Linked DNA regions of Zobellia nedashkovskayae. The main gene of each other region encodes a partner of the protein of the gene in region 2 in a complex. Links are inferred from orthologs where the notes say so. Each region holds a gene or a part of one and is shown on either strand. Other genes may lie near its edges. The genes, in order: IWB64_RS19250 and rpmG.

What was found.
Region 1: rpmG (region 2) and IWB64_RS19250 share a complex: the UniProt entries of both Bacillus subtilis proteins name them as parts of the 50S ribosomal subunit. The link is inferred for Zobellia nedashkovskayae from one-to-one orthologs.

What each region holds. Positions count from the first base shown.
Region 1 is NZ_JADDXR010000002.1:4,656,924-4,663,305, reverse strand. The notes cover bases 1-2,719. They hold IWB64_RS19250 (type B 50S ribosomal protein L31), read left to right. Parts: upstream 1-1,065; coding sequence 1,066-1,374; downstream 1,375-2,719. Other genes in these bases: IWB64_RS19240 (hypothetical protein), read right to left, coding at 2,698-2,719; IWB64_RS19245 (GlmU family protein), read left to right, coding at 1,511-2,686; IWB64_RS19255 (DUF4199 domain-containing protein), read right to left, coding at 363-884; IWB64_RS19260 (glycosyltransferase family 2 protein), read right to left, coding at 1-162. Also shown: more of IWB64_RS19240, read right to left, coding at 2,720-4,416; tRNA (N(6)-L-threonylcarbamoyladenosine(37)-C(2))-methylthiotransferase MtaB, read left to right, coding at 4,655-5,983; IWB64_RS19230 (GNAT family N-acetyltransferase), read right to left, coding at 6,041-6,334. UniProt on the Bacillus subtilis protein: While neither of the L31 paralogs is essential, this protein does not seem to function as the main L31 protein.
Region 2 is NZ_JADDXR010000002.1:2,710,978-2,717,638, reverse strand. Bases 1,521-4,518 are described here. They hold rpmG (50S ribosomal protein L33), read right to left. Parts: upstream 3,112-4,518; coding sequence 2,929-3,111; downstream 1,521-2,928. Other genes in these bases: IWB64_RS11300 (competence/damage-inducible protein A), read right to left, coding at 3,426-4,518; rpmB (50S ribosomal protein L28), read right to left, coding at 3,123-3,359; IWB64_RS11315 (DUF4295 domain-containing protein), read right to left, coding at 2,739-2,891; ftsY (signal recognition particle-docking protein FtsY), read right to left, coding at 1,604-2,560; IWB64_RS11325 (serine hydrolase domain-containing protein), read left to right, coding at 1,521-1,597. Outside these bases: 30S ribosomal protein S12 methylthiotransferase RimO, read right to left, coding at 1-375; more of IWB64_RS11325, read left to right, coding at 497-1,520; more of IWB64_RS11300, read right to left, coding at 4,519-4,676; IWB64_RS11295 (Hpt domain-containing protein), read right to left, coding at 4,676-5,014; IWB64_RS11290 (fumarylacetoacetate hydrolase family protein), read right to left, coding at 5,014-5,625; IWB64_RS11285 (3'-5' exonuclease), read right to left, coding at 5,645-6,421; IWB64_RS11280 (hypothetical protein), read right to left, coding at 6,508-6,661.

The DNA.
Region 1 (6,382 bases), 1.9 Mb from region 2 along the record:
AAGACCTGTAATAATTTTCCAAGAATCATCAGTACTGCCATCATCTATAAAAAGAATTTCATACGTAAAGTGGTTGGAACGTAGTACGGTTACAATCCAATCATGAAGCTCTTTTAAAGATTCTTCTTCGTTAAGTAAGGGTATAATTATGGACAGATCCATTCACAGTTTCTATAAGTCTGACCAAAAATACAATTTTGATACTGAAGTCATTTAAACTTTTCGGCTATAACGCTTCTTTCTTGTTGGGGACTTAATTCTTATTATTACTATTTGTGTTGTACGAATAAGTTAAGATATTGATAATTATCAAATTAAGAGCCTTAACCGAAAATAAATAATAAATATCCCAAAAAAGATCTCTAATAGGCAGGCTTTTCTTTTTTTAGAATTAGACCGGTAATAACACCTACAACTAGACCAATAAGAATGTTCATGATTAAAATTATTGGATAAGACATCCAAGAGAAAGACTTCTGCATTTCAATACCTTTATCTATCTCTTCTTCGGTTAGTTTAGGGTTGTCCACTAAGGCTTCCTGTTTTGCAATCTCATACATTTTGTCCATATATTCAGGTTCTACGTAACTAGAAAAGACATAAAAATAAAGTATACCTAAAATACCTGCTATAAGAGCAACACCTGCACCAACTTTTAAGGCCTCGGAAATCGTAAGATAATTTAGATTGCTTTTTTTAAATTGATAGATACCTAATACTATACCAACAATTAGAATTAATGTTTGCGTGCCTTGAACTGCAAGACCGCGTTCATAGTGCATGTCCATAGTATAAAGCATTATGCCAAATGCAATACCAATACCACCTACAAGCAGGCCGTAATTAAAAGCAAACTTTCCTGTTTCAGCTTTACTTTCTTCCATTTTATTGTTCTTTTTGGTTGTTTTCAAAGTTAGTGGTTGTTTTTGTTTCTTTGTTACAGAAGAAAATATCTTTTTTTTGTTTCTTTTTTTAGAATATAGATTGTGGGTTAAATAAAATTAATTAAATTTGCAGCCTTAAAATGAGTGCCTGTTGGAATGGGTGCGTAAAATTTTATTTATAATGAAGAAAGATATACACCCAGAAAATTATAGATTAGTAGCTTTTAAAGACATGTCTAACGACGAGGTTTTTTTAACTAAATCTACAGCAGTTACCAAAGAAACTTTAGAAGTTGATGGTGTTGAATACCCAGTTGTAAAATTGGAAATTTCAAGAACATCTCACCCTTTTTATACTGGTAAAGCTAAACTTCTGGATACTGCAGGACGTATTGACAAGTTCAAGAACAAATACGACAAGTTTAAGAAAAAACCAGCAGCTCCAGCACCGGCAGCTACTGAAGATAAAGCTGATACAGAAGAAAAATAATTTCTTTTACAAGATATTTACAAAGCCTCCACAATTGTCGGAGGCTTTTTTAGTTTATAACATGGCCAATATTTGCACTATTGACCGGACGGATTAGAAAAGCAGAATACCTATTTTAGTAAAAAAATAACCAGCCATGAACTATATTCTTTTTGACGGTACGGTAAGAGACAACTTGTTACCCTTTACTTTTACAAGGCCAGTTGCCGATATACGAGTAGGTATATTGACCATTAGAGAGAAATGGGAAAAGTATTTGGGAAATACCACAACAACCATTACCGAAGAATATCTATCTGAGAAATTTCCAATGGTTGAGATGGAGGAAAATGTGCTGATCAATGCCTCTTTTTTACCGAATCAAAAATTGATAGATTTAGTTCAGGACTTAAAAGAAAACGAGGCTATTTTTCAAGGTGATGAAGTCATCGCTTTTTTTACCAATGAAAGTCAAGAAGAAGTAGACTTTGATACGTATAAGCAAATTGAATTTGAAGAAGATTTAATCCAAATAGTTAACACCTGGGATATTTTCTCTAAAAATGGGGAGGCATTACAAGCCGATTTCGATTTTATAACCGAGGGAAGAAAAAGCCAGCCTATACCTAAAAGCAACACTTTAATTCATCCTGAGCGAATTTTCATGGAAGAAGGTGCACAGGTAGAACATAGTATTTTAAATGCAACAGATGGCCCTATTTATTTAGGTAAAAATTCAGAAGTTTGGGAAGGTAATCTTATCCGTGGTGCATTTGCACTTTGTGATAATGCTGTTGTTAAAATGGGAGCTAAAATTTATGGGGCTACTACTATAGGACCTTACGGAAAGGTATGTGGTGAGATTAGTAACTCCGTAATTTTCGGGTACTCTAGTAAGGGGCATGAAGGTTATTTAGGTAATGCTGTTTTAGGGGAGTGGTGTAATATTGGCGCAGATTCTAATAACTCCAACCTAAAGAATAATTATGCAAAAGTCCGTTTATGGAATTACGCTACAGAGAGTTTTGAACAGACCGGCTTGCAGTTTTGTGGGCTTATGATGGGAGACCATAGTAAAACTGCTATTAATACCATGTTTAATACAGGAACGGTAATTGGGGTAAACTGCAATATTTATGTTCCCGGTTTTCCACGTAATTTTGTTCCTAGTTTTAGTTGGGGTGGAGCCTCTGGATTTTCTACATATAGTACATCTAAAGCTTTTGAGGCAGCTAAAGTAATGATGGCTAGAAGAAATGTAGAGTTTGATGATAAGGAGGCCCGTATTTTAGAACACGTTTTTGAGTTAACTAAAAAGTGGCGGAACTACTAAGTTTATTAAAGCTATAATTTACTCTTGGATGCTGCTAGCCTCTTTAGAATCGCTACAATTTCTTTAGCGTTCTCCGGGTTCAGGGCTTCTATTTCAATTTTGTTCTCATAGTTTTGTACTTGCCCATCTTTATAGACTTTTACCAATTTTTGTTCCGATTTGACTCCAATTTCCGCCCAGACCCTTTTTCCTGATACAATAACTTTACTGCTTTTTTGGCTCAGGTCCTTCGCGCTAAATTCATAAACATATTCAGTAGTTTTTTTATCACTTGATTCGGTTTGTGTGAATTTGAACGTACTAGTTTCTGTTTCCAATAGTTCAATTTCCTGTTCGTATCTAAGGTTATCTGCCTGAACAGGTTTTATTTCGCTACTGAGCTGGGATAAGGCATCTTCTAAACCTATTTCAAAAGATTCATTAGTTTCTGTTATTTGATCTTTAAAATGTACAACTAAAAACTGTAACGCTTCTTTGCTAACATATGCTTCATCATATGAATTAAAATATAGTAGAATTTCTTTTTCATAATTCTCAGTTTCTCCATTAAAGGAATGACCTATATATTTTTCTTCTTTATTTGTATTCAGGACAAGGTAAAACCTTGTTTTTTTATCGTTGAAGCTAATTTTGTTTTGGTTAATATCCGTTAAGTTAAAAGAGTAGAGGTGTTCTTCGTTTTTATCGGAGATTGTTTCTTTAAGTGAAAACGTGGCCATATAATCTTCTAACGTCAGCTTTTGCGCCGTTGTTCGTCCATCTGATTGAATGTCGTCAATATGGTTGTTCAAATAATCTAAGGCGCTATTAACCGTGTTAAAATCTGGTTTAGACGTATCAAATTCTGTTGTTGCTAGTGGAATTATTTCTTTTAGAACTTTATAAATGTTTTTGCCGTTAGCCAACGAATTGGCATAGAAAAAAACCTTATCCGTATAGCCCTTTAATACTTCATCACTATAGAATGTTATACCTGAAACACCTTTTGCTGAACCTACTTCAATCAGAAATTCATCACCAGAAATCTTGTAATTTACTGAATTTGGGTTGAGCAATGATAGGTTGAATTCAAAACGCTCATTCTTTGAATCTACCGTTTGGTTTAGCACTACAACTCCGGATTTTTCCAAATCTTTGCTTAATTGTTGTGTTATTTGGTGTTTTGGTAAATCTACATTACCGATGTTTTTTTCCAACCATTGTAAGTGGTCTTTATAAGAATCTAAAACCAATAAATTTTTATTAACTTCAATAGCTTCGGGTATACTATTTTCAATAGCGGATTCTAGGTCACGACCATTATCTGCATTTAGGCCATACATGGTAAAGCTAGTGATGTAAGCTATTTTTCCGCCTTCATCAGAAAGTTTTTTTATTAGTTTTTGTTTCCCTTTAACAGCCAATTCAACAAGAATAACATCTTTTTTTGTAAAGTATCTTACGGAATTTTTATCGATATCTGCAAGAGCAAAAGAATAAGTGGTAGACTCTTCATTTCCTTTACTATTTATTTCGGAAATAGTATAATCATAGTAACCGGGTGATACCGTTTTAAACTCTTGGTCAAAAGTTAATTTATTTGCTTCTACCGAGCTTAATAGCTCTTGAATAGTTGTTACTTTTTGATCTAGACCAGTTTCTTGGGCGAGTGTTGCCTTAAAGGAGAAAATTAGAAAAATAAGGATGATGCGCAAGTAATAAGAAGAAAGACGGTTAGAAATATAAATCACAGTAATTGGTTTCTAGTGTTAATAGTGAAATCGCTTATAAAGAGCTTATGAGCAAGTGTTTTATTTTCGCCCAAATATAGAATATTAGATTAAGAGCATTAGGCAAAGACATGTTTTTTAATGGGTTAATAAATTGATACCGTTCATATTTGCAATGAGCTTGTTACAAGTTTGTATATTTGCATTCTCGTAAAAAAAATGGGGTAAATTGAATAAGAAAGCGCAAAGAGATCAGAACATGAAAAAGAAAGTTGCCTTCTATACACTGGGTTGTAAACTCAATTTTTCTGAAACTTCTACCATTGCAAGAGGTTTTCAAGAAGATGGTTTTGACCGGGTAGATTTTTCGGAACATGCAGATATGTATGTTATTAATACGTGTTCGGTAACAGAAAATGCAGATAAGAGATTTAAAACGATAGTAAAACAGGCTCAGAAAATAAATCCTGAAGCTTTTGTGGCCGCAATTGGCTGCTATGCACAATTAAAGCCAGAAGAATTGGCTGCCGTAGATGGGGTGGATTTGGTTTTAGGTGCTACAGAGAAATTTAAGATCGGAGATTATATAAACGACCTTACTAAAAACGATTTTGGTGAAGTGCATTCCTGTGAGATAGAAGAAGCAGATTTTTACGTGGGTAGCTACGCCATAGGAGACCGTACACGCGCTTTTCTTAAGGTTCAAGACGGATGTGATTATAAGTGTACGTACTGCACCATTCCTTTGGCCAGAGGTATTTCACGGAGTGATACATTGCAGAATGTATTAAATAATGCTTCTGAAATATCTGCAAAGGGTATTAAAGAGATTGTATTGACCGGTGTGAATATAGGCGACTATGGAAAGGGTGAATTTGGAAATAAGACACATGAACATACATTTCTAGACTTGGTAAAGGCTCTAGATAGGGTAGAGGGTATCCACCGTTTACGCATATCATCCATAGAGCCAAATCTCTTGAAGAATGAAACCATAGATTTTGTTTCTCAGAGTAGTTCATTCGTACCGCATTTTCACATTCCACTACAGAGTGGTAGTGATGAAATTTTAAAATTGATGCGCCGGAGATATATGAGCGCTTTGTATACAGATAGAGTCAATAAAATTAAAGAAACCATGCCTCATGCCTGTATAGGCGTTGATGTTATTGTTGGTTTTCCAGGAGAAACGGATGAGCACTTTTTAGAAACCTATCATTTTCTTAATGAACTAGATATCTCCTATTTGCATGTTTTTACGTATTCGGAGCGAGATAATACGGCTGCAGCAGAAATGGATGGTGTGGTGTCTAAGCAAGTAAGAAGTAAACGCAGTAAGATGCTTCGCGGGCTTTCTGTTAAAAAACGACGTGCTTTTTACGAAAGTCAATTAGCCAAAACCCACCAAGTGCTCTTTGAGGGCGAGAACAAAGAAGGTTATATTCACGGGTTTACCAGTAATTATGTAAAAGTAAAGTCACCATGGAACCCAGAATTGGTCAATACCTTACATAATGTATCTCTTACGGAAATAGATGAGGACGGCCTTGTTCGTTTTGATTTCGAAAAAAGCACCACCAAGGTTTAGGACAAAAAAAATCCCGCTAGTTGCGGGATTCATCTTCAAAAAAAACTTTGAAATACTTTAGATTCTTATGCCTACGGGCAACATTTCTTTGTATTGTCTGTTTTTACGTAAAAAACCGGCAATTTGTGGACTCGTAGGGACTACTCTAAGATTCTGCTCCTGAATGCGGTGAAGAACCGACTTAATAAAATCTTCTTTGAAACCCTCTCTTGTGATTTCCTCAGGCACTACTAATTTTGTTAGAAATACTTTACGTTCTTGCGAAGAATACTCGATTTTGGCTAAGATGCCTTCAACCGTAGTTTCGAATTGACGCAAGAAAGTGTTGTCAATAATTTCTACTTCATTCATATAGTTTGATTTTAGATGACGGCAAGAGGTAAGAAAATCACGGTGTTC
Region 2 (6,661 bases):
ATGCTTATAATCTGCACCAAGAGCCTTCAATAAATTAGGCAATTCACTGGTACCGAAATATTCATCTACGTTCGGAATTTCTTTTTGTAAATCGGGCTTGTATCGTTCACTAAGACATCCGGTTACAAATACCTTATCTACTATACCTGCCTCTTTTTTCTGAACGTATTCTAAAATAGTATTGACACTTTCTTCTTTTGCATTCGCAATAAATCCGCAGGTATTGATTACCACAACATTACCCTCCTCTTCATGCACTACTTCTTTGTCGTTGGCACGCAACTGCCCCATGAGTATTTCGGAATCATACACGTTTTTCGAGCATCCCAAAGTGACTACATTTATTTTATTCTGCTTCTGCGTTTTCGTTCTCATAACTAGAAATTGAGCGCAAAAATACAACAAGATGAACGAACAGCTTCCTTTTGGTACGATTTCTTGTTGAATTGCGTTAAACTACCATAACAAGTTGATGTCTAACAAGAAAACCAAAGTCATGAAATATTCAACTTCTACTATACTGAGCATTATTTTAGTAGTACTCGCTAGCTGTTCCAAAGACAAGGTAGAACCCGAAATAGAAATAGAAACGGAAGTAAGAGACATGTACTATCCCGCGGTAGCAGATACCGAATGGGAAACGATAACCCCAGCTGAACTCAACTGGAACGAGACTGAAATAGAAGCGTTGTATACCTATTTAAAAAATAACAAGACAAAGGGATTCATGGTTTTGGTAGATGGGCGCATTGTCATAGAAGAGTATTTTAATGACCATAATGCAAATGCACAATGGACTTGGTTTTCCGCCGCCAAAAGCTTAACTGCTACCATTGCCGGTATTGCCCAAGAGGAAGGCTTACTCAATATTGGAGATAAAACATCTGATTATCTTGGCATGAACTGGAGTTCGCTATCTACAGAAAAAGAAGACCTAATTACGGTACAACACCATCTAAGTATGACTACCGGTCTCACCGATAATGTGGGAGATTATATTCCATGGGTATGCACCACACCAAATTGCTTAGACTATACTGCAGATGCCGGAACACGTTGGGCCTACCACCAAGGCGCTTTTATACTCCTTCAAGATATTCTTAACCAGACTACAGGTGTAGGCTTTCAAAGCTATGGAAAAACTAAACTTGAGGACCGAATAGGAATGGAAGGGAATTGGACGAAAGCACTAGGGCTAAACATTTATAATAGTAACACGCGTAGTATGGCTAGATTTGGATTACTTGCACTAAATAAAGGCACTTGGGATGATAGTACGATTCTTAGTGAAGACTATTTCAATGAAATGACCACTACTTCCCAAGAACTAAATAAAAGTTATGGTTATCTCTGGTGGCTTAATGGAAAGCAAAGTTATATGGGAACCACTTCACAAGAAGTAGTAGAAGGAAATTTAATACCAAACGCACCATCTGATTTATTTGCAGCGTTAGGCGCAAATGACCAGAAAATTTATGTAGTGCCTAGTAAAAGCTTGGTAATTGTTAGATCTGGTGAAACCGCTGGAGAAACCCAATTAGGACTTTCTAGTTTTGACAACGAATTATGGGAAAAATTGAATGCTGTTATGAATTAAATATAATTATACATTAAAAAATGAATCTACAAACTCATGCTTATTAAACACCTGTAAATCTTCAATACCCTCACCTACTCCAATATACTTCACAGGAATTTGGAATTGATCAGATATACCAATAACAACTCCTCCTTTTGCTGTACCGTCTAATTTAGTGACCGCTAATGAAGTAACTTCTGTTGCCTTGGTAAATTCCTTGGCTTGTTCAAAAGCGTTTTGGCCTGTAGAACCATCAAGCACCAACATAACTTCATGAGGCGTATGGTCTACCACTTTTTGCATAACTCGTTTTACCTTGGTCAATTCGTTCATTAAATTCACCTTATTATGAAGACGACCTGCAGTATCTATGATAACAACATCTGCATCTTGTTTAACTGCTGAACTTAGCGTATCAAAAGCAACTGAAGCTGGATCACTACCCATACTTTGTTTTACGATTGGTACATCAACTCGATCTGCCCAAACTTGTAATTGGTCTATGGCCGCAGCACGAAAAGTATCTGCCGCACCTAAAACTACTTTTAAACCTTGTTTTTTAAACTGATAGGCCAATTTTCCAATGGTTGTAGTTTTACCAACACCATTAACACCAACTACCATAATTACATAAGGCTTCTTGTCTTTTGGAACTGAAAATTCCGTTTCGCTTCCAAGATTGGTTTCTGAAAGAAGACCAGAAATTTCTTCCCTAAGAATTGTATTGAGCTCCTCCGTGCCCATATATTTATCCTTGGAAACACGAGCCTCTATACGCTCTATAATTTTTAAGGTAGTTGTAACTCCTACATCTGAAGAAACAAGAACTTCCTCCAGATTATCCAATACATCATCATCTACTTTAGACTTACCCGCAACAGCTTTACTAAGCTTAGAGAGAAAGGATGTTTTGGTTTTCTCTAAGCCCTTATCAAGGCTTTCCTTTTTCTTTGAAGAAAATATATTCTTGAATAAACTCATGTGTTCTTTGTATTAATAGTCTCAAAGATAATAAAGTAAGGTGGAAGTTTTTACTTTAAATGATACTACAATTACTTGAAAGGGACCTACTACTAATGAGTGCTTCCTTAACCTAGATATGAACCCACAAAAAAAGCCCCTTCTTAACGAAGAGGCTTTATAATACTTTAAAAGTATCTTACTTTTTAGACAACCAATCGTTAACCGATTCTGGGGTCATAACTGACTCAACAAAAGTATATGATCCACTTTTTGCTGATTTCACCATCTTAATGGCTTTTGTCAATCTTTTTGAACTTGTCTGTAAACTTGCTACCGTCTTTTTTGCCATGACTAATATGCTTTTATGTTCTCGTTAAAACGAAAACTTATTTAATCTCCTTATGGATTGTCATCCTCTTCAAAATAGGATTGAACTTTTTAATCTCCATTCTTTCCGGAGTGTTCTTTTTATTCTTTGTAGTAATGTACCTTGATGTACCTGGTTGTCCCGATTCTTTGTGCTCGGTACATTCCAAAATTACTTGTATTCTATTTCCTTTCTTTGCCATCGTATTCTAGCTTATTTTACCAATCCTTCTGCCTTCGCGTCTTTCAAAACAGCAGAAATACCCTTTTTGTTGATAATTTTCAACGCCTTTGCAGAAACCTTTAAGGTTACCCAACGGTCCTCTTCGGGAATATAAAAACGTTTCTTAGAAAGATTAACATTGAATCTTCTTTTAGTCTTATTTATAGAAAACGATACGTTGTTTCCAAACATCGCTCTCTTTCCCGTAATTTCACAAACTTTTGACATGCCGCTGATTTTTCTTTAAACAGGGTGCAAATTTATGTCATTTTTATGGATGCGCAAAACAATATTTCAGATTTTTGAAATTTCTTTTTGCAATAGCTCTAAAGCCTTGTTCACAGCCTTCTCCACAATGCGCTCTCTATGGTTGCCCATATTGAATTCTTGAGCATAAACTCCATTAGGAGATGCTATAGCAATGAAGACCGTTCCAATCTCTGCATCCGAGTCACCTTTTGTAGGACCGGCATTTCCTGTAGTAGCTATTGCATAATGGGTTTTGAACAAATGCCTTACGTTTTCTGCCATTTCCTTAGCTACTTCCGCGCTCACTACTGAATACTTTTCTATTACATCACTAGGAACCTTTAGAATATTTATCTTGGCCTCAGTGGCATAACTCACTACACTACCTTTAAAGTAAGCTGACGCTCCTGGCAAGGCAGTTAATTGCTCCGCTATTTTACCTCCCGTAAAACTCTCTGCTGTAGACAGCGTAAATCTTTTCTCAGTAAATAGTTTGGCAACCACTTGTTCTAAAGTCTCCTCGTCTTCGGTACCATAAATAATATCGCCAATTAGCGGATATAGTTTTTTTAACTCTGCTTCTATGGTATCTTCTAACTCTTGCTTATTTGGACCCTTAGCACTCAACCGCAACCTTACTTTCCCAAGATTTGGCAAATATGCCAATTTGATAAACGCAGGTAAATTGTTTTCCCAATCTTCTATTTTTTCAGCAATAGCACTTTCACCTAAACCGTAAGTAACAACAGTTCTATGCAGAATAAAAGGGCGATTAAAATCGGTAATGATTCTTGGAATGACCTTATCAGTCATCAAATTTTTCATTTCATAAGGAACTCCGGGCAGCGAAACAAAGGCTACGCCATCTTCTTGAATCCACATGCCAGGCGCAGTACCAAATGCATTCTTTAGAACTGTGGCTTTGGATGGCACCAAAGCTTGTTTTCTATTAATATCAGATATAGGCGTAGAGGTAATATACTTTTTAAAAAGCTCTTCCACATGTGCTAGAACACCTGCGTCTTCTACCAAGGTGTCGTTAAAAAACTCACATAAGGTATGTTTGGTAATATCGTCTTTGGTCGGACCAAGACCTCCGGTAATGATAACCACCTGAACTCTCTTTTTAGCGTCTTCTAGCGCTTGAAGAATGTGTTCCTTATCATCTTGAATTGAAGTGATCTGATAAACAGAAACCCCGATTTTATTAAGTTCTTTGGCTATAAAAACGGAATTGGTATCAACAATCTGACCAATTAGAATTTCATCGCCAATAGTAATAATTTCAGCAAGCATCAGATATTGAAATCTTTTTTCAACTCAGATACCACCTGATGTATATCTTTTTTCAACAGAGGAAAAACCACTTGTATCTCGGACATATTGGCTTCTGCCTTCCCTAAAGTTTCTATTTGTAGGGCTGCAGCACGAGTCTGCTCCATACCCAACAGATCAACATTAGGCTTAATTTTATGTGCTAATTTGTAAACCTGGTCATGGTTTTGCTCATTTAATGCAATTTCAAGAAGCTCAAGATCCTGCGGCACTTCTTCTAAAAATACTGAAATAACAGAGTTGATGAAATCTTCATCTCCTTCAGCCATCTCATTGATTTTATCAAGATTGTAAATCATTATTTTACTTTTAAGTGGAAAAGTTCACGACCCTCCAGAACCCCCGAAAGGTAGTCATTTGCTTCAATTCTACCAACACCGGCTGGTGTTCCAGTAAAAATTACATCGCCTTTTTTTAACATGAAAAATTGAGAAACATACGAAACGAGCTCATCTATCTTCCAGAGCATGAGGCCAGTATTCCCCTTTTGCACTTCTCTTTCATTCTTCAATAAAGAGAAATTTATATTGTTTAAATCCTTAAAACTTGTCTTTGGAAGCCACTCTCCTATGACCGCTGCACCGTCAAAACCCTTTGCTTTTTCCCAAGGAAGACCTTTTTCTTTTAATTTGGATTGCAGGTCTCTAGCCGTAAAATCTATGCCCAGACCTATTTCATCGTAATAATTGTGAGCAAATTTCTCACTAATATGCTTTCCTACTTTTTTTATCTTAACGAGCACTTCAACTTCATAGTGCACGTCTTTGGAAAAATCAGGGATATAAAAGTCCTGCTCTTTGGGCAAAATTGCAGAATCTGGTTTGATAAAGACCACAGGTTCTTCGGGCCTCTCATTAGCCAACTCTTCTATATGCTCAGTATAATTCCTACCGATACAGATAATTTTCATTGAAACTTTTTAAAATTCTCTAACCTAACTTGTTGTTGAGCTGACTCAATTTAACTTGTGTCAACACCTTTTTGGTATACAGGGGAAAATCGGCATTTAAAATCCACCCGAAGTAGCCGGGTTCTTTCTCTAGTACATCTAATACTTTTCTGCCTTTATGTTTGCCAAATGCAAAAACCTCAGCACCATCTTCATCATATCCTAAGAAGCCCGCAAAATCTGCAAACTGCCGATGAGTAGAAAATTCAGCCAATTTTTTAACATTATTCTCTAAATCTGGGTACCTATCTAATTGAGACAACAACACCTCATAAGTAGCCAGCGTATCTGCTTCGGCACTATGGGCATCGTTAAGGTCTTTATCGCAATAAAACTTGTATGCCGCTACCAATGTTCGTTTTTCCATTTTATGGAATATAGTTTGAACGTCTATAGAAACCATACTCTTCATATCAAAATCCAGCTCGGCACGCAACATTTCTTCAGCCAATAGAGGAATATCAAAACGGTCAGAATTAAATCCGCCCAAATCGCAATCCTTTATCATGGCATAAATAGTCCTAGAAAGGTCTTTAAAAGTTGGCTCGTTGGCCACTTTTTCGTTGGAAATACCGTGAATAGCAATTACCTCTTCCGGTATTTCCACTTCTGGATTTACCAACCAAGTCTTACTTTCCTTATTCCCGTTAGGATATACTTTTAAAACAGATATTTCTACAATTCGGTCTTTGGCAACATTGGTACCCGTAGTTTCCAAATCAAAAAAACAAATGGGACGCGTGAGATTAAGCTCCATGTTTTTCGCTATTTTTTTAACAAAGATACTATTTAACAAGGTTCAAGAAAACATATCCATACTTTTCTTAATAAAGAAAATAACCACTACAACCTGGTGTTTATAACATTATTAAAAGCGGAGCCAAAGGTATAACTAAGCCCTACGCTAAGGCTGGTCTCATAATCTGTAGCAATTTGCTTTTGTTGCAACAATACATCTTCCAAAGAAGCATCTCCACCAGGCAAGTTTATTTGATCA